3 regions of the Arthrobacter sp. Y3225209 genome follow, and region 3 is predicted to be linked to each of the others. Evidence: riboswitches for the same ligand, from Rfam matches in the RefSeq annotation. Region 3 holds a riboswitch; each other region holds the start of a gene.
The links. Region 3 has a riboswitch for S-adenosylmethionine ahead of AC5RVB_RS02630 (cobalamin-independent methionine synthase II family protein). Riboswitches for the same ligand answer to the same signal wherever they lie in the genome.
Positions count from the first base shown of each region.

Region 1: linked by a shared signal. The riboswitch ahead of AC5RVB_RS14005 (hypothetical protein) and the one ahead of AC5RVB_RS02630 (cobalamin-independent methionine synthase II family protein) in region 3 are both predicted to bind S-adenosylmethionine.
Region 2: linked by a shared signal. The riboswitch ahead of AC5RVB_RS07315 (bifunctional o-acetylhomoserine/o-acetylserine sulfhydrylase) and the one ahead of AC5RVB_RS02630 (cobalamin-independent methionine synthase II family protein) in region 3 are both predicted to bind S-adenosylmethionine.

Region 1 is NZ_JBNHFW010000028.1:35,749-45,219, forward strand. Features, by position in the region: gene AC5RVB_RS13975 (MFS transporter) at 1-654, shown strand, start outside; gene AC5RVB_RS13980 (histidine phosphatase family protein) at 717-1,457, shown strand; gene AC5RVB_RS13985 (NAD(P)H-hydrate dehydratase) at 1,438-2,319, shown strand; gene AC5RVB_RS13990 (CPBP family intramembrane glutamic endopeptidase) at 2,406-3,167, shown strand; gene AC5RVB_RS13995 (hypothetical protein) at 3,268-3,438, shown strand; gene AC5RVB_RS14000 (VOC family protein) at 3,486-3,920, opposite strand; gene AC5RVB_RS14005 (hypothetical protein) at 4,001-4,435, opposite strand; SAM riboswitch class IV at 4,451-4,583, opposite strand; gene AC5RVB_RS14010 (hypothetical protein) at 4,847-5,140, opposite strand; gene AC5RVB_RS14015 (LLM class flavin-dependent oxidoreductase) at 5,186-6,205, opposite strand; gene AC5RVB_RS14020 (RBBP9/YdeN family alpha/beta hydrolase) at 6,297-6,848, shown strand; gene AC5RVB_RS14025 (ATP-dependent DNA ligase) at 6,859-7,926, shown strand; gene AC5RVB_RS14030 (hypothetical protein) at 7,997-8,452, shown strand; gene AC5RVB_RS14035 (transcriptional regulator) at 8,452-8,760, shown strand; partial or broken gene AC5RVB_RS14040 (SGNH/GDSL hydrolase family protein) at 8,815-9,471, opposite strand, start outside.
Region 2 is NZ_JBNHFW010000009.1:90,251-99,721, reverse strand. Features, by position in the region: gene AC5RVB_RS07335 (MFS transporter) at 1-848, shown strand, start outside; gene AC5RVB_RS07330 (glycoside hydrolase family 2 protein) at 854-2,851, shown strand; gene AC5RVB_RS07325 (hypothetical protein) at 2,961-3,905, opposite strand; gene AC5RVB_RS07320 (VOC family protein) at 4,076-4,726, opposite strand; SAM riboswitch class IV at 4,888-5,004, shown strand; gene AC5RVB_RS07315 (bifunctional o-acetylhomoserine/o-acetylserine sulfhydrylase) at 5,084-6,400, shown strand; gene metX (homoserine O-acetyltransferase MetX) at 6,410-7,534, shown strand; gene AC5RVB_RS07305 (SRPBCC family protein) at 7,642-8,064, shown strand; gene AC5RVB_RS07300 (hypothetical protein) at 8,101-8,454, shown strand; gene AC5RVB_RS07295 (SGNH/GDSL hydrolase family protein) at 8,451-9,284, opposite strand; gene AC5RVB_RS07290 (alpha/beta hydrolase) at 9,405-9,471, shown strand, end outside.
Region 3 is NZ_JBNHFW010000002.1:240,786-250,256, forward strand. Features, by position in the region: gene pgm (phosphoglucomutase (alpha-D-glucose-1,6-bisphosphate-dependent)) at 1-490, opposite strand, end outside; gene AC5RVB_RS02620 (hypothetical protein) at 612-971, shown strand; gene AC5RVB_RS02625 (hypothetical protein) at 1,054-1,266, opposite strand; gene AC5RVB_RS02630 (cobalamin-independent methionine synthase II family protein) at 1,318-2,523, opposite strand; SAM riboswitch class IV at 2,540-2,664, opposite strand; gene AC5RVB_RS02635 (peptide MFS transporter) at 2,788-4,191, opposite strand; gene AC5RVB_RS02640 (MsnO8 family LLM class oxidoreductase) at 4,488-5,471, shown strand; gene AC5RVB_RS02645 (amidase) at 5,546-6,928, opposite strand; gene AC5RVB_RS02650 (rhodanese-like domain-containing protein) at 7,088-7,414, shown strand; gene pheA (prephenate dehydratase) at 7,411-8,391, shown strand; gene AC5RVB_RS02660 (DNA topoisomerase IB) at 8,440-9,414, shown strand; gene AC5RVB_RS02665 (hypothetical protein) at 9,450-9,471, shown strand, end outside.

The DNA of each region.
Region 1 (9,471 bases), on a different contig from region 3:
CTGGTGCTGCGCGAATCGCCCGCCTGGTCCCGGCCCACCGAACCGGTGCTGCCCAAGATCACCCATGCCTTCACCCTGCGCGTGACCTGGCAGTTGTGCTTTTTGTACGGGGTGGTGTTCGGCGCGTTCGTGGCCTTCTCCAACTACCTGCCCACGTACCTGGGCAACGTGTACGACTACGACGCGACGGCGGCCGGTACCCGTACCGCGGGCTTCGCGGTGGCAGCCGTTATCGCCCGGCCCATCGGCGGCACCATCGCGGACAAGGTGGGTCCGAAACTGGTCACCCTCGCTTCCCTGGCCGGAACCGTGGTGCTGGCCGTGATCGTGGCGCTGCGGCCCGAGGAGGAACGGGTCTACGGCACCGCATTCATCCTGATGGCACTGTTCCTGGGGCTGGGGACCGGCGGGGTATTCGCCTGGGTCGGCCGCGCAGCACCGGCACAGGACGTGGGGACCATCGGCGGGATCATTGCCGCGGCCGGCGGCCTGGGCGGATATTTTCCGCCGCTGGTCATGGGCGCAACCTACGACCCGGCGAACCGAAGCTATTTTGTGGGGCTGATTTTGCTGGCAGCCTTCGCCGCCGTGGCGTTCCTGCTGACCTTTACCGTGCGCAACGGCGGCCGGGTGGATGAGCGGACGCGTACCTGAGCGGCCTGCTGCGGACCGCGTTTCGCTCCCGTGCCGGCGCAGGCGGGAGTAAGGTCACCGGCATGGGTGCAACCGAACTGATCCTGATCCGGCACGGTGAAAGCGCAGGCAACGTGGCTGCTACCCGCGCGAGCCGAGAAGGTGCCCAGCGCATCGAGATCGAATGGCGGGACCCCGACGTCCCGCTCAGCGCGGACGGGGAATCCCAGGCAGAAGCAGTGGGCCGCTGGTTCGCCGGGTTGCCTGCCGACGAACGTCCTGACGCCGTGTGGTGCTCGCCCTACCTTCGGGCCCGGCAGACCGCGGAACTGGCCGGGCTGCCCGGCATCGCCGGGCCGCTGCGCATCGATGAACGCCTTCGCGACCGGGAACTGGGCATCCTTGACCTGCTCACCTCCGCCGGCGTCGCAACCCGCTACCCGGAGGAAGCCGAACGCCGGGCCTGGCTGGGCAAGTTCGTTTACCGGCCGCCGGGCGGGGAGTCCTGGGCAGACGTTGCCCTGCGGCTGCGTTCGGTCTTCCGGGACCTGGACGAGGAAGAGGACGGCAAGCGGGTGGCCGTGGTCTGCCACGACGCGGTGATCATGCTGATCCGCTACATCTGCGAACGGTTCTCCGAGCAGGAGCTGCTGGATACGGCCGCGGCCAACAGCGTGCGCAACGGCTCCGTCACCCGCCTGGTGCGCCCGTCGGGCACCGGACCGTGGGAGGTCCACACCTTCAACAGCGTGCTGCACCTGCAGGACAGCGGAGCGCCCGTCACCGAACACGCAGGAGATGAACATGACATCCACCCGCGCTGACCTGGTTACCCCGGACCTGCTCCGCGGCTGGCAGCTCTCCACCGACACCGCCGGCAAAAAGGAACGCGGAACGGTGCTGGTGATCGGCGGGGAACGCCGCACTCCGGGTGCCGCAATGCTGACGGGCCTTGCTGCGTTGCGCGTCGGGGCCGGCCGGCTGACCATGGGACTGGCCGAGTCCGTTGCCGTGAGTGTCGCCGTCGCCGTTCCTGAAGCCGGCGTCGCGGGACTCGCTGAGTCCGGCGGCTACATCGACGGCGGTGCTGCCGGTGCGGTCCTTGCAGCAGATCTGGACTCGGCCGCTGCCGTGGTGATTGGGCCGGGCCTGGCGGACGCTGAACAGACAGCGGCGCTGCTGGTGTCCGTGGTTCCCCTGTTGGGGGAAAAGACCCAGGTGGTGCTCGATGCCTACGCGCTCGGGGTCCTGCCCGGACAGCCGGAGGTGGCCAAGGTGCTGGTTGGCCGGCTGGTGCTGACGCCGAACCGGACCGAGATCCTGCACCTGCTGGGGGAGGAGGACACTGAAGAAGAGTCTTTGGACATGGCGAACGCCTCGTTGAAGGTGGCGAGGAAATACTCGGCAGTGGTGACGGCCCAGAACCTCATCACGGCACCGGACGGTTCCAGCTGGGAAGTACCCGCTGGCAATCCCGGTTTGGGGACCTCCGGTTCGGGGGATGTCCTGGCTGGCGCGGTAGGCGGTTTCCTGGCCCGCGGGGCGACGCCGGAACAGGCGGCATGCTGGGGCACCTACCTGCACGCCGTGGCGGGGGACCGGCTCTCGGCGTCCCGCGGGCCGTTGAGTTTCCTGGCCCGGGAACTGCTTGAGGCACTGCCTCCGGTGATCGCGGAGCTGAACTAGGCAGCGGGTGCGTTTTTGAAGGCCGCCGTGCGCGCTGAACCAAGAACGGGCTGCACGGGGGCGGCACGGCCTCTTATCCTGAGGTGATGACAGCTAACGAATACCGGACCGGCCCGTCGGGGCGGGCAGCGGCACAAATCCCGTGGCTTTCCTACCGGTTCACCCGCAGCGACGGCGTCGCGGCGGGCTTTTACGTCCTGTTCCTGCTGTTGCTGAGTTTTGTGCCCATCAACATTCCCGGGCTCTCGGTGCTGATTCCGGACCCGGTGGTGGCGGCCTACGTCATCAATCTGGGTTTCTATGCGGTGGCTGGAATTCTGGCCCTTATTGCCGCCCGGCGGTATGTTGCCCGCGAGACCCGGGTCCTTGCCACCCGGCCGGTGCTGACCGCTGCCCTGATCCCGATTGGCGTGATCCTCACGATCATCGCTTCCATGGTGGGCGTGATCATCGCCGGCCAGGCCGAAACCGCCGTGAACCAGGAGGCTGTGCAGGGGCTGGTTACCGAAATGTCTCCCTGGCTGGTGGTGCCGCTGGTCGTCATCCTGGCGCCCTTCGTGGAGGAGTACATTTTCCGGCACCTGCTCATCGGCAAACTCAGCCGCTACTGGAACATCTGGGCGTGCAGCATCCTGTCGGTCCTACTCTTCGCCTCCATCCACATTGTGGGTAAGGAATCCCTGTCACTGCCGGTCCTGATGCCTTATCTGGCCACTGGTGCCGTCCTGGTCGGGTTGTACGTATGGGCAGGAAACAACTTCATGCTGTCCTACGGCGTGCATGCTGCGAAGAACCTGCTCAGCGTGGTGCTGATCTACGCCATTCCGCCGGAACTGCTGCAGCAGTAATCTCGACGCGGGAAATGCGGCCCCGCAGGAAGCCATGCCCTAGCATCGGTGGCAGGACCGGACCCGTCCCGGGGCCGGCACACAGAATCGGGGGATCGGCGTGTCAGTAGGCTCAGGAATCGGCGCAGTGTTCGTAATTTTGTATTTCCTGTTGGTGGTTGCAGTGGCCGTCCTTGTGGTCTGGGCCCTGGTACTCGTGATCATTTTCCTCCGGTTGCGGATTGCCCAGCTGCGCGGAGAGTTGCGCGGAGACACCGGAACGGTTAACTGACGCGGCCGGGGGCCCGCGGCCTGCGCCGCCGGTCCCCGGCAACCCCGTCAGCTGATGCAGAACTCGTTGCCCTCGGGATCCGCCATGACGTACCAGGAGTGCGGTCCCTGGCTTGCTTCGGTCAGGAAGGACGCGCCGCGTTCCTCCAAGGCGGCCCGGGCCGCGTCCTTATCCTGACCCTGAAGCCGGACATCCAGGTGAATGCGGTCCTTGACGGTTTTGGGCTCGGGAACCGGCTGAAACAGGACGCGCAACCGGTCCTTCCGGCCCACCTCGTCGGCAGGACAGATGGCGGCGCCGTCCCGCCAGACCCGGACACCGTTGTGCTCGATAACGTCCTCCGGGTTCGCCAAGCCCTGGTCCAGCATGGACGAAATGAAGTCCTGGTCCACGGGCTCCAGCGTCCAGCCCAGGGTCTCGGCCCACCAATCCGCCTGTTGGTGGGCATCGGTGCAGTCAACGCAGATCTGTATATTCGTCATGGCATTGAGGCTAGAACCCGAACAGCACGGCCGTCATCGGTATCCGGACAGATACAGTCCGCATATTAACCGGCCGGGAATCACGCCTGGCCGTCAATCCGCTCGGTTTCGGGAGCCCGGACCGGAGACCCGATGCAGGGCAGCACCCGCTCCGGCCGGGCCAAGTAGAAAAAAGAGCTCCGGGCATCCGAGCCGAAACCGCCGGGCACCATCAGTGTGGAGTATCGCTGGCACCACTGTGGTGTGTCGACGGCGGCGTCCAGGGCGGCGGCCACGGCGCCCACGTTGTGGAACCACATCAGCTGCTGCGTTCCGTCGATGACGAGGTGGATGAGGTCAAGCTCCGGGTCGGCTGCGACCTCGACGTCGGACCACTGATCCCACGCCTCGAGCCGGCGGCGGTGGATCCAATGGACGTTGTGGCCGGGCGCAAAACCGGAGCAGCTGCTGCTGATGGAAGAGTTGTTGAAGCCGGAGTTGTTGGAAGCGGAGTTGCTGACACTGGACGTGCTCACAGTGGGTTCCTTTTCAGGTTGTCCTTGCCTGCACCGGTTGGAGCAGGCCGCTTCGTCATCCGAACCACCCGCCGAACAGTGGGGTTGGTGTGGGGCCAGTCGGAGCTTTTATGCCCGGCGAACCGGGCGGAGGCCACATCTCGTGAAGCTAGAAACTACTGTAACCGAGGGCACCGACATTTCGACAGACACGCGTTATCAGGGTCTGGTGTGGTCGTGCGGCGTCGGGCGGCGGTGCGCCGGGCGGACCGGGACAGCGGCAACGAAAACTCCCGCTCGCAGAGCTCGCGAGAGTTATTAAAGCCGCCTTACCCGGCCCGTCCGGCACACGGCATCGCGTCTGGGCGATGGCACCCTGACTTGCCTGTCAGGCACTAGCCTCAATCACCAATTCGGCTGGCAGTCTTGAGCCTACGGGTCGTGGAAGTACCCCGTCGCGGGGTCAATGGACGAGAGGAAATCGCGAATAGCGGCCACGTGCTGTTCATGCGTGGGCGGTTCACGCCTGCCGAGGGCGTTGAATCCATAACCATTGTTGGGTCCCGAGACCCAGTCATAGAGAATCGTTCCATCCTCGTCACGCCTGCGCACTGCAAACGTCTCGCCGTCGACGGTGATTGTCCCAAGGCCCGTATAGGTACGCGTGTCCGGCGGTGCAGGGGCAAACACCCACCCCTCATCTGCGGGGTGGCGATCGCTCTCCATACGTTTGATCCTACCGAGCGGGGAGCGGTTCCTCACACCGCCCCGTTACCGCCAGCCGGCGTCCGGTGCCACCAGTTTGACGATGCTTTCGAGCAGGTGCGCGTTGTAGTCCACGCCGAGCTGGTTGGGCACGGTGATGAGCACGGTGTCTGCGGCCTGCACGGCAGCGTCAGCGGCCAGTTCGGCAGCGATCACGTCGGGTTCGCCGATGTAGCTCTTGCCGAACCGGGCGAGGCCCCCGTCGAGGTGGCCCACCTGGTCACGTCCCTCGGCCTGCGCGCGGAGACCGAAGTAATGCCGGTCCTCCCCGGTCACCAGAGGGATGACGCTGCGGCTCACGGAGACCCGCGGCGTGCCCTGGTGGCCGGCGTCGGCCCAGGCCTTGCGGTAGACCTCGATCTGCTCGGCCTGCAGCTGGTCGAACGGAACTCCGGTGTCTTCGGTCAGCAGGGTGGAACTCATCAGGTTCATGCCCTGCTCGCCGGTCCACTTGGCCGTGGCGCGGGTCCCCGAACCCCACCAGATGCGCTCAGGCAGACCGGGAGAAAGAGGATCGATGGCCATGGGGGCGGTTGTCCCGGTCATTGCCGGATCGGACTGGGCCACCCCGGCACCGGCAATGGCGGCACGGAACACCTCGGTGTGCTGGCGAGCCATGTCCGCGTCGGTGGAGTCCGGCCCCGGCACGTAACCGAAGGACTCATAGCCCCGCAGGGCAGGCTCGGGGGATCCCCGGCTGATGCCCAACTGCAGCCGTCCGCCGCTGATCAGGTCCGCCACGGCGGCATCTTCCGCCATCGAAAGCGGATTCATGTAGCGCATGTCGATCACGCCGGTGCCCAGTTCGATTTTGCTGGTCCGGGACGCCATGGCGGCAAGCGTGGGGAACGGGGCGGAGAACTGCGGCGCGAAGTGATGTACCCGCATGTACGCGCCGTCGACGCCGATTTCCTCCGCGGCTACCGCCAGCTCGATCTGCTGCAATACTGCGTCCCGGGCACTGGGCGTCCGGGACCCCAGTGCGTTCCGGTAGTGTCCGAAGGACAGGAACCCTATTCGTTTCATATCAGCCACAGCGCCGGAGCACTCTGCGGTATTCCCGGCCGTCCAGACCCGCGGCCGGGCGCCGCGAAACCACCGTAAGGAAACAGGCACAGTGCACATCACCATGGTCCCGGGTTACAACGGCTCACCACCCGACCAGTGGCAGAGCCGCTGGGAAGCGGAGCTGCCCAACGTCAGCCGTTTCGCGCCGTCGTCGTGGGATGAACCGGAGCTGGAGGACTGGATGGCGGCGCTGGACCGGGCCGCCGGAGAGCAGCACGGGGAGACCGTGCTCGTGGCGCACAGCCTGGGCTGCCTGGCTGCCGCGGAATGGCTGCTGCGAAATCCCGGTGGCGCCCGCGGCGTATTCCTCGTCAGCCCGCCTGATCCTGCCGCCGCATCCTTCCCGGCACCGGCCGGAACCTTCCGTAATCCGCGGCTGCAGGAGTTGCCCGTTCCGGCCCTGCTCGTGGCCAGCGAAAGTGATCCGTACTGTGCGTTGCCGGCAGCAGAAGCGATGGCCGCGGCATGGCGGGTTCCCGTGATCTGCGCGGGGGAGCTGGCCCACATCAATGAGAAAAGCGGCGTCGGCTACTGGGAGCAGGGCAGGGATTTACTTACCGCCTTCCTCGCAGGGCTGGGGGAACGGGCTCCGCTCGGATAAGAATGGGCTCATGCAACTTCCGGTGATGCCTCCCATTGCGCCCATGCTGGCCAAAGCGGTCAGTTCCCTCCCTGAGGGGGACTATCTTTACGAGCCCAAGTGGGACGGGTTCCGTTCCATCATTTTCCGGGACGGGGACGACGTCGAAATCGGGTCCCGGAACGAAAAGCCCATGACGCGCTATTTCCCCGAACTCGTGGAAGCCCTTAAGGCCAACCTCCCGGAGCGCTGCGTGGTGGACGGCGAAATTGTCATGGTGGCACCGGACGGCAAACGGCTGGACTTTGAACTGCTGCAGCAGCGTATTCATCCTGCGGCCAGCCGGGTGAAACTGCTCGCGGAAGAAACGCCGGCCCGGTTCGTGGCGTTCGATCTGCTGTCCCTGGGGGATACCGACTACACGGACAAGCCGTTCGCCGAACGGCGCGAGGCACTCGTACAGGCGCTCAAGGCAGCAAAGGCTCCGCTGTCCGTGACAGCGGCTACGGACGATCCGGCGCTGGCCCGGGACTGGTTCGAGCGCTTCGAAGGTGCGGGGCTGGACGGGGTGGTGGCCAAACCGCTGGACGGGCCCTACGCGCCGAACAAGCGCACCATGGCCAAGCTCAAGCACGAACGCACAGCCGACTGCGTGCTCGCCGGCTACCGGGTACACAAATCCGGCCCGGACCTGATCGGTTCACTGCTGCTGGGGATATACAACGACGACGGCGTGCTCACCAACGTGGGCGTGGCAGGGGCCTTTTCCATGGACCGGCGCCGGGAGCTCTTCGAGGAACTGCAGCCCCTGGTCGCTGAGGAGGACGGCCATCCCTGGGCCGCACAGGAGCAGGAGGGTGGCACCCGCACGCCGCGGAACTCCGAAGGCAGCCGGTGGAGCGGAAAGAAGGATCTCTCCTTTGTTCCGCTGCGCCCCGAGCGGGTGGTGGAAGTGAAGTATGACCACATGGAGGGTGAACGGTTCCGCCACGTGGCCCGGTTTGTCCGCTGGCGGCCCGACCGCACACCGGAATCCTGTACGTACGACCAATTGGAGGAGCCGGTGAAGTTTGATCTGGCAGAGGTGCTCGGGGCCTGACGGGGAGAGGGATTGGCGGATTCCGCCGGGGCCCTATACTTTCCGGATCGGAAAGTCTAGAGTTGCCGATATGGAAAGTCGAGACGTCACCCCGGAGACCGCAAAACACCACCTCGAGGCGCTGGACGCCGACGGGGCGGCAGTCAGCGGGTCCACCGGAGCTCCGTTCTGGTACGTGTTGCTCCAGTCCTGCTGCATATCGGGCTTTGTGCTCTCCTTCGGCCTGGGGCGCTGGGAATCGGCAGGGTTCGCCCTTTCCGCAGTTGCCCTGGTTTTGCTGGGGATGCTGCGTCCGCTGATCACCGGAACCCGGGCTGATCCGTGGGCTTACCCTGCGTCCGTGCGCGTCGCCCTGACATTCATTGGCTGTGCTGCGCTCGCAGTGGGGATCGGCATGGTTGTCTCCAAGTCAGGAGGCTCCATGGCCCTCCTCTTCGCGGCAGCCCTGCTGACCTTCGCAGCCACGCTGGTGCTCGGACTCCGGATGGAGCGGGCCCTGGTCCGGTCCATCCACGGGCAGCCCTGATGCCGGCGGCACGTTTTGACGAGGTGGTGCACGGCCCGGTCCGGCTGCGGGTCTGCGGACTGCTCTCACGCCTGGGAAGCACCGAATTTGCGCTGCTCCGCGACACCCTCGAAGTTAGCGATCCCACGCTGAGTAAACACCTGAAGCAACTCGAACAGGCGGGGTACGTCAAGCTGAGCAAGGGGCCCGGGCTGGCCGGACGGACCCACACCTGGGCGGAGCTGACGGTCAAAGGCAGGGCGGCCTTTGACTCTCATGTGGCCTTCCTGCGCGAGGTTATTTCCGGTCCGGAGGGCGACGGCGCCTGACCGGTGTCCCTGCCTCCTGCCTCCTACGGGCAGGATGGCAGGCCGTCCGCAGGTTCAGTGCCGGCCGCGGCATCCCGGGGCGGAGAACTCGCTGCCGGCGTCCGCGAGGATCGCTGCCAGATAACCCTCCCGGTAACCCGTTTCGTTGGGGTGAAGGTCGAACTGGCCGCCTTCGAGCCGGATCCAGGAATCCGCTGCTCCCACGCCGTGCCCGGCAAACTCGTCCACCACGTCCACAAAGACGCCGCTTTCCGGAACCTGCCCTGCAATCACTGCGTTCAGGTCATCGGTGCCGGCATTAAACAGCGTCTGTGCCTCTGCGCTCAGCGGTCCTGATGTGCCCGCTTCGAAGAGGTAGGGGTATCCCGTGACCACCAGGGTTGCCCGTGGTGCCAGCTCCGCGATCCGTGCGAACTGGGCCGCCAGCTGGGGCGCAAGGACCGTCGATGCATAGGTATTCGCCTGTTCCAGGGCGGGTGCACACGTGGCCGGCAGCTGCTGGCCGATGCACGCGGCCACCACCGTGCCGAAACGGATGTCGTTCCCGCCGATGGTTACCGTCACGACGTCGGTCCGGGCGTTGAGCGTGCCCCGGGCTGCGGCGTCGCTGATCTGCTCCGGGAGATCCGCCGGCGCATCCGGCGGGGTAGTCAGGGCAGTGGCGCCGGCGCAGGTGGCGTCGGTCTCCAGATCCACCCGGTTCAAGGCGTC
Region 2 (9,471 bases), on a different contig from region 3:
GCGCGGGCATGTGGCAGGAGTTCTTCGCCGTCATCGGGCTGACAACGGCAGCTGTGGGGGTGTTGTCCTGGTTCCTGGTCCGTGAGCACCCGGACGCTGCCCCGGGGGCGGAGAACTACCTGCGGTCCCTGGTGCACGGCCTGCGTCCCTCAGCGGTCCGGGACTCGCCCGGGCTGTACCTGGTTCTGGCGGCCGCCGCCGTGCTGGGCATCGCAGCGCAGATCTTCCTGCCGTACCTGATCATCTACCTGCAGCGTTTCCTGCGGATTGAGAATTACGCCCTGCCCCTGGCCGTGGTCCTGGTGGCGGCTTCCGTTGCCAGCGTGGCCGGCGGGCGGCTGATCGACCGGATCGGGAAAATCCGTGCCATCCTGCCCGCCGCCGGAGTCATGGTGGTTGGTGCGGCCGGTATGTTCTTCGCCCGCGGCCAGGGACCGGTCATGCTCGCCGGGACGGTGATGATGGCCGGGTTCCTGCTGGCCACCGCCGCAGTGATGGCCTCGGTCCGGGATTTCACTCCGCCCGGACGGGCCGGTAACGTGCAGGGCCTGCGGATGATCTTCGCCGTAATGATCCCCATGGTGGTGGGGCCGTTCATCGGCTCGGCGGTGATCATCGGGGCCAATGAAACCTATCTGGACCTCGGAGTGCTCCGCCAGGTGCCCACCCCGTGGATTTTCCTGGCCGCCGCCGCAGTGGCCCTGCTGACCATAGTGCCGGTGTATTTGCTGCACCGGCTGAACACTCTGCACGACACCCAGCACCCGCCTGCCGCCGGTACGGCATCCGGGCCGGCAACCGGGGCCGGGCAAAAAACTGCCGAAAAGAAGGAGAACACGGCCCAGTGACACTGATGACCGAGTGGGGAACGGACCTGGATCCGGCCGCCGTGCTGCAGGAATACCCCCGGCCCCAGCTCGTGCGCGACAGCTACCTGAATCTGAACGGGTACTGGGAATACGCCATCACTGCAGGCGGACGCGAAGAGGCGCCGGACGCTTGGGACGGGCAGATTCTGGTGCCGTTCTCCCCGGAGGCACCGCTGTCCGGCGTCGGCCGGCAGCTGCAGCCTTCCGAGGCGCTCTGGTACCGGCGCAGTTTCATCCTGCCCGCGGACTTCGCCGGGGATACGGGGGTGGCGCGGGAGCGGGTGATGCTGCACTTCGGTGCCGTGGACCAGAGCTGCACCGTCACGGTCAACGGCGTTCCGGTGGGCGGGCACGACGGCGGCTACCTGCCGTTCAGCCTGGACGTCACCAAGGCGCTGGCCGGGCAACCCGGCGCAGAGCAGGAGCTCGTGGTCCGGGTGCGGGACATCAGCGACACCGGCTACCACAGCCGCGGCAAGCAAAAGCTGGACCGGGGCGGTATCTGGTACACGGCGCAGTCCGGCATCTGGCAGACCGTGTGGCTCGAATCGGTGCCCGGAATATCCATCGGGGGATTGGCCCTGGTGCCGGATCTGGACTCGGTGACGGTTACCGTGCAGGTCAGCGATGCCGGTACGGCAGGCACTGCCAGCACCGGGCATGGCAGCGGCAACCAGGCCAGCGCGGCCGGGGCGGATTCCACCGGAACCCCGGCCGGCGGAGCGGACCTGAGCAGTGCCGGAGTGGCCGTGCCCTCCGAAGCCGGTACCCCGGCCGGCGGAGCGGACCTGAGCCGTGCCGGAGTGGTCGGGCCCTCCGAAGCCGGAACCCCGGCCCGCGGAGCGGACCTAAGCGCCGAGATCACCGTCTCCGCGGCCGGACAGACCGTGGCGCGCGCCGTCGTCGTCCCCGGTGTTCCACTGCGCCTTGCCATTCCCCATCCGCACGTGTGGACGCCGGAGGACCCGTTTCTTTATGACGTTCAGGTGCGGCTGCTCGACGGCGGGCGCGAAGTGGACCGGGTACAGAGCTACACCGGGCTGCGGACCTTCGGCATGGGTCCTGACGCCGCAGGGCGGCTGCGGTTGCTGCTCAACGGCCGCCCCTACTTCCACGCCGGGCTGCTGGACCAGGGTTACTGGCCGGACGGGCTGTACACCGCGCCGTCGGACGCCGCGCTGGCTTCCGATATTGAACGGGCACGCGACCTGGGCTTCACCATGCTGCGCAAACACATCAAGATTGAACCGTTGCGCTGGTACTACCACTGCGACCGGCTGGGAATGCTGGTCTGGCAGGATCTGGTCAACGGCGGGACCACGTACCGGCATTCGGTGGTCACCGCTCCTGCCGTGGCAGGGACGCACCGGCGGGATAACGCGTATCTTGCCTTCGGCCGTGATGAGGAAGCCGGCCGGGCCGAGTTCCTGGCGGAGATGCACGGCACGGTGGAGCTGCTCCGCAACACTGTCAGCCTGGCCGTCTGGGTGCCCTTCAATGAAGCCTGGGGCCAGTTCGACGCCAACGCGGTCACCGCGCAGCTGCGCCGGCTGGATCCGACCCGCAGTATCGACCATGCCAGCGGCTGGCATGACCAGGGCGGCGGCGACATGAAAAGCCTGCACGTCTATTTCCTGCCGTTCCGGCTGCGGAAAGCCTGGCTGCGCGGCAGCCGCGCCGTTGTCCTCTCCGAATACGGCGGCTACAGCCTGCGCATCCCCGGACATACGTTCAATACCAAGGAGTTCGGCTATCGGAGCTTCCGGACCAGGCAGGCGCTGCAGCGCGCTTACCGCCGGCTGCATACCCGGCAGATCGAACCGGCGGTGGCGCGCGGCCTCGCGGCCACGGTCTATACCCAGCTCACCGACGTCGAGGACGAGGTCAATGGGCTGCTCACCTATGACCGGGCGGTGCTGAAGATCGACGCCGGGACGCTGCGGGAGGTTAATGCCCGGCTGATCCGTGCTGCGGGTGGGTAAACGCTGGTTCCGGTCCGTTTGGGATAAATCGACCGGTTTGGGAAATCCCTGCCAGTTTGCGGCGGAGGGAATTCCCAAAACGGCAGGGAATTCCCAACCGGCAGAGAGTTCAGCGCTGGCGGCGGGTTGGAGACAGGCCAGCTTGGATCAGCCGGTGGACCAGGCTCTCCGGGTGCTGCGCCGGCATGCGGATATCGCGCCAGGACCAGCGGACAAAATCGACCCCGGTTGCACGGATGGCGTCTTCGCGACGTTTTTCCCGCATCAGCGTGTCCCACGACGGAGGGAGTACGGATCCGTTGGCACCGTACTTCACTGCACCGTCGAATTCTCCGACCACCCGCTGGTCCTTCCAATAAAAATCTGTTCGGAAGTGACCCATTGAAGTAAGAAATTCATACTGAAGCTCCGGAACCGGAAAACCATGGCGGTGCAGAACTGCACGTGAATACGATTCCCCTGGGGACTCGGACCGGGGGTCGGCAAAGTCGATTACGCGCCGGGCCCTCGTCTGTTTGGCCATGTCGGGCAGATTCCGAGCCAGTTTTTCCAGCTCGTCTTTGTTCGTGGCTGGGCGGCCGTGCACCAGGTCCGGGCGCAGGACACTGTCCATAGCCGGAACCGAGTGCTCGAAAGCCAGATACGCGGCCATGTCCAGAGCGGTCTGTGCACGGGAGGTCAGCGACATTCCCTCAACAACATCGAGCGGTTCCAGCAGCTTGCGTTCCGTCCAGTGGAGACCGCCCCGGCGCCGGCCGTGGGAGGACGGGGAAGCCAGCAGTAGTACCTCAGGTGGTGAATCGATCACCGGTAGCCCCCAAATGACGGCGGCGGACTGCTGGACGAGGACGCGTTGCCCGGGCACTTGTTGTGATGCCGCCTGGATACGTACCCGCTCTTTTTCCCAGGCACGGAGCTGTCGCCATACCTCGACGTCGATATAGATCCCGGCACGAAGCCGCACCAGTTGCCCCGCCCGGCACTGCAGGGCAAGGGAACGGCGGCCTGAGCCGAAGGAATCGGCGTCAGCCGCGAAGATGAGCTCGGGATTCACGCCTTCAGGGTGGAAGGGCGGTGGCGTAGATGCGAGCGAACCAGGCTCAAATGTGGAAAACCTGCGGCTCGGAGAGAGAATCTACCGGTTTGGGAAATTCCTGCCACTTTGCAGCGGAGGGAATTCTCAGACCGGCAGGAAAACCCCAAACCGGCAGCAAAACCCCGGAGCTAGATCTCCACCCGGCCGTTGGCGGTGTCGAAGGTGACCGACATGATGCCGGGCGTGCCGGCCGGAGCGATCCAGGTGACGGCAACGCCCTCCAGCGGTGCCTCCACCGGGTGGCCCAGCCAGTCAGTGACCCGGGCAGCCGACCCGGCGATGGTCAGCGAATTCAGTTTCACCGAACCGGGCATCCCGGGAAGGGCATTGGAGGGGTGCAGTGCCTCGGTGCCGTCATCCCATCGCAGCAGGTAGGGCACCTGGGGATCCGCGATCAGGCCGTTGATGCCGATCTGGCGCCAGGTGAGTTCCTGGCCATCAGGGAATTTTCGGTTGCCCGGCACTGACGGGCGGCCCAGGCGTTCTTCGAAGGGCGAGAGGTCATCAACTGCGACGCACCACCCCATCCAGCCGCCTCCGCATTCGGAGCGCTGGCGGACGGCCTGCCCGAAGGGCGCCTTGTCCGAGGCAGGGTGGTTGAGCACCTCGACAACTTCCACATATTGGTTGTTGGCCAGGGGCAGGATCATATTGCGGGTACCGAATCGGGGGTGGACGCCACCCTTTACGAAGTCGGCTCCGAGAGCAGCAGCAATCCTCTCGGTGGTGGCCAAAAGACCGTCGGATTCACAGGCATAAGAAACATGGTCCAAGCGCATGCGGCTCATTGTGGCACGTTGTGATGCCCGTCTCGACTAAGGGAAGCCTAAGAAGAAATCCAGTTGCCTCAGGACACGAAATCTATACACGGGGCCGGTTATTTTTTCACGAAAAGTCATGAAGGTTGCGCATCCTCAGCGGATCAGTTTTTATGGGTGCAGGTCATGAGTGCCAGCAGATAGCCCCGGCTTGCTGGCCGGCAACCCTCCAACCGCGGTGGGGTGCCCCGGGTGAAGACCTGGCCGCACGCCAAAAGGGCGTCCGGCAAGCGCGGGTCCCACAAACCCCACCGGACATCCGGCGTACCCGGATGTTCCCGCGAAGGTAGTGTGCGGCCCCTGGCATGAGGGAGCATCATGAGTGCAGATTGGTCTTTTGAAACCCGTCAGATCCACGTAGGACAGGAGCCCGACGCCGTCACCGGCGCCCGCGCCCTGCCCATCTACCAGACATCGTCCTTCGTCTTTCCCAGCGCCGAGGCAGCCGCAAACCGGTTTGCCCTGGCCGATCTTGAACCCATCTACACCCGGATCGGAAACCCCACCCAGGAAGCGGTAGAGAACCGGATCGCGTCCCTGGAAGGCGGGGTCGGCGCACTGCTGCTGGCCTCGGGACAGGCCGCGGAAACCTTCGCCCTGCTGAACGTGGCCCAGGCCGGTGACCACATTGTGGCCAGCCCCAGCCTGTACGGCGGCACGTACAACCTGTTAAAGCACACGCTGAAGAAGTTCGGCATCGAGACCACCTTTGTGCAGGACCCGGATGACCTGGAGCAGTGGCGCACCGCGGTGCAGCCCAACACCAAGGCGTTCTTCGGCGAGGTGGTGTCCAACCCGCGCCAGGACGTACTGGACCTTGAAGGCATCAGCGCCGTGGCACACCAGGCCGGAGTGCCGCTGATCGTGGACAACACGCTCGCCACGCCGTACCTCATCCGCCCCATTGAATGGGGTGCGGACATTGTGGTGCACTCGGCCACCAAGTACCTCGGCGGGCACGGCACCTCCATCGCCGGCGTCATCGTGGATTCGGGGAACTTCGACTTCGCGGCGGACCCGGAGAAGTTCCCCGGCTTCAACACACCGGATGAGAGCTACAACGGGCTGGTCTACGCCCGGGACCTGGGGGTCGGGAGCCCGCTTGGCGCCAACCTGGCCTTCATCCTCAAGGCACGTGTGCAGCTGCTGCGCGATCTCGGCTCGGCGGTCTCACCGTTCAACGCGTTCCTTATTGCCCAGGGCCTGGAAACCCTCAGCCTGCGGGTGGAGCGGCACGTGGCCAACGCCGTCGAGGTTGCCAACTGGCTGGAGGCGCACGACGACGTCCTGTCCGTTGCGTACGCGGGCCTGGAGTCGAGCCCGTGGTTCGAACGCGGACGCAAGTACGGCCCGCGCGGAACGGGGGCCATTGTGTCCTTCGAGATTGCCGGGGGAGTGGAAGCAGGCAAGCGGTTCGTGGATGGTTTGGAACTGCACTCCCATGTGGCCAACGTGGGTGACGTGCGCTCGCTGGTCATCCATCCGGCCTCCACCACGCACAGCCAGCTGGGAGCCGAGGCGCAGCTCGCCGCCGGAGTCAGCCCCGGGCTCGTGCGGCTCTCCGTGGGCATCGAGCACATTGACGACATCCTCGCGGATCTCGAGGCCGGCTTCCGGGCCGCCAAGGGCGCGTAACGGGGCACCGTGACTATTCGGCATTCTGCACCGCAGCACCCCGCCACCGCCGTGGACGGGGTGCTGCGGTTCGCCTCGATCGGCGGACTTGAACTGGAAACCGGCGGATACCTGCCCGACGTCGTCCTCGGGTATGAGACGTGGGGCCAGCTGAACGCGGACGCGAGCAACGCCGTGTTTGTGGCCCACGCCCTCACCGGAAGCACCCATGTGGCCCGCGGGCACACGGATGAGCCCGGCTGGTGGGATGAGCTGGTGGGGCCGGGCCGGCCCGTGGACACCAATCGGTTCTACGTGGTCGCGGCGAATATGATCGGCGGCTGCTACGGTTCCACCGGCCCGTCCTCGCTGGACCCGCAGGGCCTGCCGTGGGGCTCACGGTTCCCGCTGGTTACCATCCGCGACGCCGTGCGGGCCGAGGCACGGCTGGCGGACCGCCTTGGCATAGCCCGTTGGCATGCCGTGCTGGGCGGCTCCCTGGGCGGGGCGCGGGCGCTGGAATGGGCGGCCACGGAACCGGACCGGGTGCAGCGCTGTGCCGTGATCGCGGCAACCCCGGCCAGCACCGCCGAACAGATCGCCTTTGCGCAGGCGCAGATTGCCGCCATCCGGCTGGACCCGGACTTCAGCGGCGGCGATTACTACAACGGGAACCCGCCCCTGGCAGGCCTCGGCCTGGCCCGGCGGATCGCCCACATTACCTACCGGTCCGAACCGGAGCTCGAATACCGGTTCGGGCGCAGCCCGCAGGAGGACGAGAACCCCTTCGGCGCCGTTTTGCCCGCTGAACGGGGCCGATACGCCGTCGAAAGCTACCTCGACCACCAGGCCGGCAAGCTGGCCGGCCGTTTCGACGCCAACACCTACCTGGTCCTGACCGAAGCGTTGATGGGGCACGACGTCGCCCGCGGGCGCGGCTCGCTGCGCCAGGCCCTGGCGCGGACGACGGCGGAATTCTTTGTGGCTGCCGTGGAATCAGACCGCCTCTACTTTCCGCAGCAATCGGCCGACCTCGCTGCGGCACTGCCGCGCGGCACACAGGTGCATTTGATCCGCGCCCCGATAGGGCACGACGGTTTCCTCACCAACGTGCGGGAGATCGCCGGCCCGCTGCAGGCAGCCTTCTTCGCCTAGCGGAACGGTGGAACGCCCGGCACCGCCGGAGGCAATCCCTGCCGCGGACGCACGGTACCGGAATTCCTCCCTTGCCAACGGGTCCTGTCCCGGCGAAAACTCTTCCCATGACAGACCGCATCCACCTTTCCGGACGTGCCCGGTGCTCACCGCAGGTGCTCTGGCACACGCTGGTGGACAACCGCGCCGCCTGGTGGCCGGACATGGACTTCGCACCCCACCCCGGCGCCCCGCTGCAGGAGCGCTGGATGGAGGACGGAGTGGAACACATTTCACGCGGAACGGTCCTGGCCGTAGCCCCGGAGAAACTGCTCTCCTTCCGGTGGACGGCCCCGGACTGGGAGGCCCACACCGTGGTGAGTTTTGAACTGATCCCGGCCGACGACGGCGGGGGCAGCGGGGGCGCGACGGATGTCGCCGTCACCGAAAGCGGGTTCTCCGGGCTGAAATCCGGCCCGGAACTTTCCGAGGCGCACCGCGAAGGCTGGGCGTTTCACCTGGCCAACCTGATTGAGCAGGCGGAGAAGTAGACGTGAATCAGGCGCGGGCAGGTTAGCCTTGGCGCCATGAGTGAAACAGCGGATGCCTCCAACCGCCGTCCGGACCGGGCAGCGCGGATCCTCAGGGCATCCGCGCTTCCGCTGGTGGCCGGTGTGCTGGTGCTGACCGGAGCAGTGCTGGCCGCGACCGGGACAACGGAGTCCTTCGGCTGGTTCTCCTACGCTCCGCTGCAGGAAGGAACGCGGGCAACAGGCGTGGGACCCGGAAGCCTGCTGGTGCTCACCGGCAGAATGCAGCTGGGCTATCTGCTGATTGGCACAGGCCTGGTTGCCGCCGCCTTCTGGGGCGGGTTCCGGCTGGGACGGCGGCCCGGGTCCGCCCGCAGTACGCGTCGGCAGGACCCGGCACCGCAGGACTAGTCTTCCGTGTCGGAGCCCAGGGGCATGGGGGCACCGAACATGGGCGCCGCGTCCGGCCGCTTGGCGGAGATGCCGTCACCGGAAGACTTATGCCGTACCCGGCGGACCACCCACGGGAACAGGAATTCCCGGGCCCAGACCAGGTCTTCGGAGCGGGCGGTCCGCCAGTTCTTGGGCGGCAGCGGCTTGTTCTCCAGCGGTTCGAGCGTATGCGGGACATTGAGTGTATCCAGGACCATCGCGGCGATGGTGTGGTGTCCCAGCGGTGAGAAGTGCAGCCGGTCCGGCGCCCACATTTGTGCGTCGCTCAGCTCACGGAGTGCCCACATGTCAGCGATTACCGCATCATGCCGTGCAGCCACGGTCCGCAGGTTCTCGTTGTAGATGGCGACTCTTCCACGCACGCTGCCGATAACCGGCGTGCTGCCCAAATCCGGGCCGGTGAACAGCACCACGGTGGCCCCAGTGCGGCGCAGCCTGGCGATGGCGCCGTCCATGCGTTCGGCGAGCTTGTCCGGATCCCCTCCGGGCCGGATCACGTCGTTGCCGCCGGCGCAGATGGTGATGAGGTCCGGTTTCAGGGACAGCGCAGGTTCCAGCTGCTCGTCAATGATCTGGTTAAGCAGCCGGCCGCGGATGGCGAGATTGGCGTAAGCGAAGTCCGGGTGTCCGGCCGCGAGTTCCTCGGCTACACGGTCCGCCCAGCCGCGGTTTCCTCCGGGGCTGTCAGGATTCGGATCCCCAATGCCCTCTGTGAAGGAATCTCCGAGTGCCACGAACCGGCTCCAAGGATGAGGCGGGACCTCCGGTGTGGCAGATTCAGCCTGGATGTCCGGGGTATGCGGTGTCGAATTTGTACTCACCGGTCAATACTCGCAAACGGGGTCCGGGCTACGCGACCGTAGGTTGCGCATTCCGGCCGCGGGGATCAAAAGTGCCAGAATAAGGAAATGACTGAACCGAATCCCGTAGTCCTCTGGTCCAAGCCCGAAGCCGAACGCGCCGGCACGCCGCTCC
Region 3 (9,471 bases):
CGGCAGGACCGCCCGTGGGCGGGTTGTACTTGAAACCGCCGTCTGCAGGCGGATTGTGGGACGGCGTGACCACAATGCCGTCCGCCTGGTCGGTCCGCGAAGCGTTGTACTTCAGGATGGCGTGGCTGACGGCCGGGGTGGGAGTGAAGCCGTTCCGTGCATCAATAAGCACGTTCACGCCGTTGGCGGCGAGGACTTCCAGGGCGGTGTTCTGTGCCGGCTCGGAGAGGGCATGGGTGTCCTTGCCCATAAACAGCGGCCCGGTGATGCCTGCCGAGGTGCGGTACTCCACAATCGCCTGCGTGATGGCAGCAATGTGCCGTTCATTAAAAGCACCGTTCAGGGAGGAACCCCGGTGGCCGGAGGTACCAAACGCCACCCGCTGGGCGATGTTCGATGGGTCCGGCGCGACGTCGTAATAGGCGTCCAACAGCGCGGTGAGGTCTACAAGGTCGGAAGGTTCGGCACGGTTGCCTGCACGATTAGACATACCCCTAAGCATGCCAAAGAAACACCGGGGGCGGCAGACGGGCTGCTACGCGTGTATCGCCCGCCGCCGCCGTATGCTCTTATCCACACAGCGGCGGGACCGGTGGGGAAGGCGGACAGGCATGAGCATGCAGGGCAGTGCAGCCCCCGGACGCGTCCGCGCCCGTGCCGTGCGCCGCGGCACCGTCGCGGGCGCAGTTTTCCTCAACGCGGCGTACGTCTGTGCAATGCCGGTGTTCTGGTTCTGCTGGACCCAGCGGAACGCATTTGCCCTGCCGGGCTGGGCCTCGGACACCGCCGGGATTGCCGGCGGCGTCCTGCCCGTCCTGGGTTTTGCGGCAGGATGGGCCGCCGCCGCCGTCCTGGTTGCCCGCGGTCGGCGGCAGGAGGGCTGGACGGTGTTCAATACCGTCTGCGCGCTGGGTCTCCTGTCCGCTGCCGCCGGAATGCTGACCCTGACCAGCGCCGGTCTGGACAGCTAGGGCGCGCATTTGGACAGGCTTTAAGCAACGGACTGCGGTACGCGGAGCGCTGCCCCGCGTACCGCAGTCGGACGAACCGGTGCTAGCGGTCCTTGTGTTTCGCCGTGAAATTCGCGTTATCGGCGTTCAGGCCCTGGGCCAGGTTCGAATGGACCTCGGTGCGCGGATCGGACCGGTCCTGGCTGCCGCTGCCGTCCGGCACCTCTTCGCCCAGGTTCTGCATGAGGTTGTCGGCGGCGTTCTCGATTGGATTGGTCGGCTCGGGTCCGGGATCCTTCGCGTTCGTATCAGCCATGATGCCCTCCTCTGACTTCGACTATCAGCAACCTTACAATTGCTACTTTAGTTACCAGAGACGGCTGCTGGCCAGCCGTGCACCTTCCCCGAGCGCCTCAAGCTTGGCCTGGGCAATCTGCGGATGAACCCGCCCGCCCAGGCCGCAGTCCGTGGAAGCAATAACGTTCTCCCGGCCCACCAGCCGCGCAAAGCGCTCAATCCGGTCCGCCACCAGCTCCGGGTGTTCCACCACGTTGGTGGCGTGGGAAACGACGCCGGGGATGATCACCTTGCCCGCCGGCAGCTTGGTGTCTTCCCAGACCCGCCATTCATGTTCGTGCCGCACATTGCCCGCCTCGAAGCTGTAACCCCCGGCATTGATCGTCAGCAGCGTGTCCACCAGGTGCCGGAACTCAATGTCCGTGGTGTGCGGTCCGTGCCAGGAACCCCAGCACAGGTGGAAGCGGATCCGGTCCTCCGGCAGGCCCCGCAGCGCATAGTTCAGCGCCTCCACCCGGATCTGGGTGAAGCGCAGGTAGTCCTGGACGGAGGGCTCCGGGTTGATCTGGTCCCAGTTCTCCGCAATGGACGGATCATCAATCTGGACAATCAGCCCGGCGTCGATAATCGCCTTGTACTCTTCCCGCATGGCATCCGCACACGCGTAGATGAACTCCTCCTCCGTGGCGTAGTACTCGTTGGCAATCCGGGAACAGGAACCGGGGGAGAGGGAGGCCAGGAATCCTTCCGTCAGACCTGCCGCGGCCAGGCCGGCCTTCAGATTCGCGATGTCCCCTGCCACGGCGTCGTGCCCGGTGTACTTCACCGGACCCGTGACCTTCGGGAAGATCTTCTGCGCCCCGGTGGTGATCCCCGATGACGGGTCGGTGTAGGCCGCAGCGAAGCGCTGCCGGTCGCGGCGGTCCCCGAAGCTTGTCAGGACAACGTTGCCCGGCGAGGAGCGGACGGGTTCCATCTCCCAGATGCCCGTCTCGGCCACGCTGAGACCGCTGAGCCTGGCGAAGGAATAGGACCACCAGGCGCCGTAATCCACGGCCGAGGACATGGCATGCCCGTACTCGCCGTCGTTGGGGATGTCGATGCCTGCCTGCTGCTGGCGGCGCACCAGATCCGCCACGGCGGCCTGCAGGAGTTCCGCGTAGCCCCCGGTATCCGCGGGATTCGCTTCCCGGGCGGCATTGGCGGCCAGCAGCTCCGGCGTGCGCGGCAGGGAACCGGCATGGGTGGTCAGAATACGGTCAGTGCTTTTACGCATGGGAATCCTCTGGGATTTCGTGCTCTTGCCCGCACCGGATGCCTGTAAAGGCGGAGCGGGCCGCTTCGTCATCCGAACCACCCGTGAAGCATGGGGTTGGTGCACGGCCAAGTCGGAGCTTGGCGGCCGTGTCTCCTGAAGCTGGTGCCATCCTAACCATGCCGTGCCGCCGGCACCAAGCACATGACAAAAAGCAAAAGGACGGCGGCTCCGGGAAGTCCCGGTGCCGCCGTCCATGAGGAGGCGCTGGTGCTGCAGTGCTTGCTAGCGCACGCCGCTCATCAGCTTCTTGATGGCCGGGGTCGCCGCTGCCAGGGCGATGCCCAGGACAATGGCGGTTCCGCCGCTGAACAGGAAGTAGCTGACCTCGGTCTCGGGGTTGTAGAACTGTGCCAGCCAGCCCGCGAGGGTGGTGCCCAGGGAAACCGAGAGGAAGAACAGGGCAACCATCTGGGTCCGGAAGACCTCCGGGGCCAGTTTGGTGGCCACGGACAGGCCGATCGGGGAGATGAAGAGTTCCGCGAAGGTGAACAGCAGCAGGATGCCGACCAGTGCCAGCAGCGGGGTGCTGTTGGCGCCGCCGCCGGAGAACGGGATGAAGGCGAGGAATGCCAGGCCCATGACGGCAAGGCCCAGGGCGAACTTCAGCGGCGAGGACGGCTGCCGGTCGCCCAGCTTGGTCCAGACCGCAGCGAAGACGGCTGCGAAGATGATGATGAAGATCGGGTTGATCGACTGCACCCAGCTCGGCGGCATGGTCCAGCCGAAGATGGTCCGGTTCAGGGACGTGTCGGCGTACAGCGCCACCACGGTGAACTGCTGCTGGAACAGGGCCCAGAAGGCGGCGCTGGCGATAAACAGCGGCATAAAGGAGTACACCCGGCGCCGTTCCAGCTTGTTGACCTTTTTGCTGCCCAGGATGATGACGAAGTAGGCAACCGCGGCCAGGATGGCCACAACGGCCATCACCACGGCCAGGTTGCCGGCGCTCAGGATGCCGAACACCACGGCCAGGACAATCACGACGACGGCGGCCGCCGCGTAGATCCCTACCTTGAGGTACTGCTGCCGAGGCAGCGGATTGGCCACTTCGTGGGCGGTCTCGGGCAGGTACTTGCGGGTCAGGCCGTACTGGACCAGGCCGATGGCCATGCCGATGGCGGCGAGGCCAAAGCCGTAGTGGAAGCCGAGTTCCACCTGGGCCAGGCCGGTCAGGAGGGGGCCCACCAGGGCGCCCAGGTTGATGCCCATGTAGAAGATGGAGAACCCGGCGTCACGCCGTTCATCCTTTTCTGCGTACAGGGTGCCCACCAGGGAGGTGGCATTGGCTTTGACGCCGCCGGAACCGAGGGCAATCATGATCAGGCCCGCTGCCAGCCCGGGTGTGCCCGGCAGGACGGCCAGGGCAATGTGGCCGAGCATAACGACGGCGGCAGAGTAGAAGAGCACGCGCTCGGACCCGAGGACGCGGTCCGCCAGCCAGGCAGCAAGAATGGTGGAGAGGTAGACACCGCCGCCGTAGGCGCCGACCAGAGAGGTTGCAACAGCAATATCGATGCCGAGGCCGCCGTCAGTGACCGAGTAGTACATGTAGTACAGCAGGATGCCCTGCATGCCGTAGAACGAGAATCGTTCCCACAGCTCGACACTGAAGAGATTGGCCAACATCCGGGGATGGCCGAAGAAGGTTTTACGCGCTTCTTGGACGCCTGGGTTACTGGGGGTATGGCTCACCCGTTAATGGTCCCACTCCCGAAGCGGGTGAGCGCCCCCCAATCCCGGGGAATCCGCCCGGGGCCGGGGAGGTTCTCTGCGAAGGTGTGCGAAAGCTCACCCGTTTTCGGCTCGATTTTGGCGAGATTACGTGCTTACCTCCCCCCGTTACGCCCGGATTTGGTGTCCGGACACTGATTTGCCTACAAGCGTGCCGGAATTCCCCGGCCGGGCCCGGGGTTGGCACCGGTATGGCTTCCCTGAATATCCCCGTCTCCATCCTTGACCGGGCCAACTCCCGGGAGGGAGACACCGAGGCCGAAGCACTGCAGGCGGTGGCAGAACGGGCCGAGTCGGCCGAGAAACTGGGGTTCCGCCGCTTCTGGGTGGCTGAACACCATGCCGTGGCCGGTATTGCCGGCTCGGCGCCTGCCGTCCTGATGGCAGCCCTGGCTGCCCGCACGCGAAGCATCCGCATCGGATCCGGTGGCATGATGCTGCCCAACCACCAACCGCTGGTGGTGGCGGAACAGGCCGCAACCCTCAATGCCCTCTATTCGGGCCGCATTGACCTGGGTGTGGGACGCTCGGTCGGTTTCACGTCGGCCGTTCGCCGGGCGCTGCATGCGGGGAAAGCCGAAGCCGAACAGTTCGAGGAACATCTGGCCGAATTGCTGGCCTACCTGGACGGGACAGCCGCAATTACCGCCAGGCCGCAGGACCATGGCCAGACGCCCGTATTTGTGCTGGCCACCGGTACCGGCGCCGATATAGCGGCACGGGCCGGGCTCGGGCTGGTTTTGGGCGGGCCGGCACTGTTCCGCAGCTCCCCGGAATCCGCGCTGAAACGGTACCGGAAAGGGTTCCGGCCTTCCCGCCGGTTCCCGCGGCCCTACGTGCTGGCAGCGGTGAACGTGGCGGTTGCCGCCACCGGGAGTGCCGCAACCCGCCTGCTGCTGCCCGAAGCCAATGCCCTGGCGGATTCCCGGACCCGGGGTGTGTTTCCAGCGCTGGCCGCAACCGACGGGACCGTGACGGGCCCGGAACGCCGGCAGGAACTGGTCCGCGGTTTCCTGGCGGATGCAATCTGCGGCACCCCGCCCGAGGTGCGCCACCGCCTGGCGGAGCTGCTGGACGCAACCGGCGCCGACGAGGTGCTGGCCACCGGCGGAGCCTACGACATTAGCGGCCAGCGCGAATCCGACCGGCTGCTCGCGGAGCTGGCCGCATCCTGAGCCGGCAGCACGCCGTGCCGGGAAGCGGGGTCGCGTCGTCGGATGCCTTTCGGACCGGCCCGACGTCCGCGGGCCTAATGCCCGAGCTGGGCGGCGACGGCCAGCAGATCGGCTTCCGCCCCCGGCCGGCCGATCAGCTGGATGCCCATCGGCAGCCCGTCCTGCGTGTCCAGGGCCGGAATGGAGATGGCGGGAAGCCCGCAGACATTAACCATCGAGGTGAAGGGCGAGTACCTGCACTGACGCGCGTAGTCCTCGTCTGCACCGGCGTCGGTGTACCAGCCGACCGGCCGCGGCGTCATGCCCAGGGCAGGGGTCAGGATCATGTCATAGGCGCTGTACTGGCGGATGGTGTCGGTTTCGAAGGTGCGCAGGACGTCGATGGCGGACACCAGGTCCGCGGCACTGCGGGAAAGCGCCCGTCGGCGCATGGTGGCGGCCAGCTCCGTCAATTCAGCCTCGCGGCCGGGAGCCAGCCGGGCCGTGGCCAGCGACGCCGTCCAAACCACTTCGAACGCATCCGGATACCGCTCGTCGTAATGCAGGTCCGTTTCCACCAGATCGTGACCGGCCGCAGTCAGTGCCGCCACACCGGCGTCGAGCGCCTGCAGCGCTTCGTCATCCAGGCTGATGTCCAGCCGGGATTCGAACGGTGAACGGGTGCTAACGCCAATCCGGAAGCTGCCCTCGGCACGCAGGGCAGCGGCGAGAAAAGGGTTCGCGGACGGGGCGGCACTCGTGGCGCGGTGGTTGGGTTCGCCGACCATGGCATCCAGGAGCAGGCCTGCGTCCGCAGCCGTACGGGCGATTGGGCCGGCCACGACAAACTGGCCCAGGTCCTGCTGGCCCGAACCCGACGGGATCCTTCCGCGGTTCGGCTTCAGGCCCACGAGGCCGGTGGCGGCTGCCGGAATACGCACCGATCCGCCGCCGTCGGTTCCGGGCGCGAAGGGAATCAGCCCGGCGGCCACCGCCGCGGCACTGCCGCCCGATGAGCCGCCGGGGCTGAGCCGGAGGTCCCGCGGGTTGCGGGCAGGGGGCCCCACCCGGTTCTCGCTGTAGCTGCTCAACCCGAACTCGGGAACCTGGGTTTTGCCCAGGCTGATGGCGCCTGCACGACGCAGGACCGCGGGCAGCGGCGCGTCTGCCTCGGCGACCCACGGGGTAAGGGCGGCGCTGCCCATGGTGGTGCGCACCCCCGCGACGTCGGTCAGGTCCTTATGCGCCAGCGGCATGCCGTGCAGCATCGGCAGTGTGCCGCCGCGGGCGCGCAACGTGTCAGCGGCCCGGGCCTCGGTGAGGGCAAGCTCCGGGGTTGGGGTCAGGAAGGCGCCCAGCGCCGGATTCAGCTCCTCAATGCGCCTCAGGAAGTGCGAAGTTACCTCCTCGGCACCGAGCTCCCCGGAGGCCAGGGCGTTCCGCAGGTCGACGGCGGTCAGGTCGTGGGGAGCGGGCATTGCAAACCTCCGGTGCGTGCTGATCTGGTCTTTGTTCTCTCGGACCGCGTCCCACTATAGGCTGGAGAAAACCGCCCGCTGCGGGCAGCCGTGGTTTATCCGGCTTTCACAGCGGCGACGGCCGGTACCGGTCCGGGAGAATCGAGAGTTAGGACAGCAATGAGCGAAATGCAGAGCGTATCCGTAGACAGCATCCCCGAGGGCGCGAAGATCCTTGACGTCCGCGAAGACTACGAATGGGAAGCCGGGCACGTTGACGGTGCCCTCCACATTCCGCTGGACCGGCTGCCCGACAGCCTCGAGGACCTTGACCCGGACCAGGACCTGGCCGTCATCTGCCGCACCGGCGGCCGCAGCGCCCGCGCGACCGCGTGGCTGGACGCGCACGGCTACTCCGCCGTCAACGTCAACGGCGGCATGGGGGCCTGGCTCGAAGCCGGCAAGCCCATGGTTTCGGACAACGGGCAGGAACCGACCGTTAAATGACGCACGCTGCTGACACTGCGGCCGCCCCGCACCATTCGGGTCCGCAGGGGGAAACGGTGGTCTACACCTACCTGGGACCGGAGGGGACGTTCACCGAAGCGGCGCTGCTGCGGATTCCCGGTGCATCGGATGCGGTGCGGATCCCCGCACCCAGCGTGAACTCCGCGCTGGAAATGGTGCGCTCCGGCCAGGCCAATGCGGCCGTGGTGCCCATCGAGAATTCCGTGGAAGGCGGCGTCAGCGCCACCCTCGACGCCCTGTCCGCCGGAACCTCGCTGCGGATCCTGCATGAGATCCTCGTGCCGATCACCTTTGTGCTGGCCGTGCGTCCCGGTATCGGCCTGGCGGATATCCGCACCGTGTCCACGCATACCCATGCCTGGGCACAGTGCCGGGAATGGGCGGCAGCGAATATTCCGTCTGCGGAATATCTTCCTGCTTCCTCCACGGCGGCTGCCGCGGTGGAGCTGGCCCGGGAGGAGCCGGCTTTTGACGCGGCCATCTGCGCCCCGCTGGTGGCCGAGCGGCTTGGGTTGGAGGTGCTGCGTGAGGATATCGGTGATGTCCGCGATGCGGTGACGCGATTCGTGATGATCAGCCTGCCCGGTCTGCTTCCGGAACCGACTGGGGCGGATAAAACCACCCTGGTAATACCGCTGCCTGAAGACCATCCGGGTGCGCTGATGGACATCCTGGAACAGTTCTCCACCCGCGGGGTCAACCTGAGCCGGATTGAGTCCCGGCCCACGGGGATGTTCCTGGGTGACTACTTCTTCAGCATCGATGCGGACGGCCACGTGGCAGACGCCCGAATGGCCGATGCCCTGAAGGGCCTGCACCGGATCAGCCCCGGCCTGCGGTTCCTGGGTTCCTACCCCCGGGCGGACCGGCGCGAGCCTGAAGTGTCGCGGCACACCAGTGACGAAGCGTTCCGGGACGCCGACATTTGGCTCCAATCCCTGCTGAACGGATACTAAAGCCAAACAAGCGCGGCGCTCCAGCCGCCTCAGGGAGGGGGATGCGCCATGGCCAGGCTGCGTCGAAGCAACTGCGAACATCCCGGGTACTCCCGCAGGCGGTGGGGCAAGGGGTTCAGCTACCGGGATCTCCGCGGCGAAACCATCACGGACCGGCAGGTTCTTGCGCGGATCCGGAACCTCGCCATTCCGCCGGCCTGGACGGACGTCTGGATCAGTCCCTATCCCAACGGGCACATTCAGGCCACCGGGACGGATGGTGCCGGCCGCAAGCAGTACATTTACCACCCGCACTGGCGCGAGATGAAGGACCGGGAAAAGTTTGACCGTGCCCTGGCCTTTGCCCAGTCACTGCCGCCCGCCCGCCGGCTGATCACCAAGCATCTGAGGGCCGGAGGCAGCGGGGCGGAACGGGCCCTGGCGGCAGCGCTGCGCATTGTCGATGCGGGAGCGCTGCGCGTGGGCGGCGCCAGGTACGCCGAGGCCAACGGCTCCTACGGCACCACCACCCTGCGTATTGAGCACGTCCGCCTGGACGGGGATCAGGTGCGGTTCGATTTCCCGGGCAAGAGCGGCCAGGAATGGCATACCTCCATCCGGGACGCCGACCTGGCGGCAGCGCTGGAACCGATGCTGCGGCGCCCGGACGCGGACACGGCGCTGGCCTATATCGGAGCGGACGGTGCATGGCACAGCGTGGATGCCGCCCAGCTGAACGCGTTCCTCAAGGAAGTGACCGGCGGGGATTTCACTGCCAAGGATTTCCGCACCTGGCAGGCTACCGTCGTGGCTGCCATGTCCCTGGCCCGGCTGGCACCGGACGCCGGCACCAAGCGCGCCCGGCAGCAGGCGGTGGCCGCCACTGCCCGCGACGTTGCCGACCATCTGGGCAATACCCCGGCCATCGCCCGGAAGTCGTATATCGACCCACGCGTGGTGGACCGGTTTTTCGACGGTGAGGTGATCCCGGTTGCCGGGTTCTCAGCGTCGGAGACAGCCGTCCGCCTGATGCTCGAGGAGTAGCCGGGTTTCCGTCTCCGGTGGCAGTAAGTATGCTGATGGAAGGCGCGCGCAGTATTG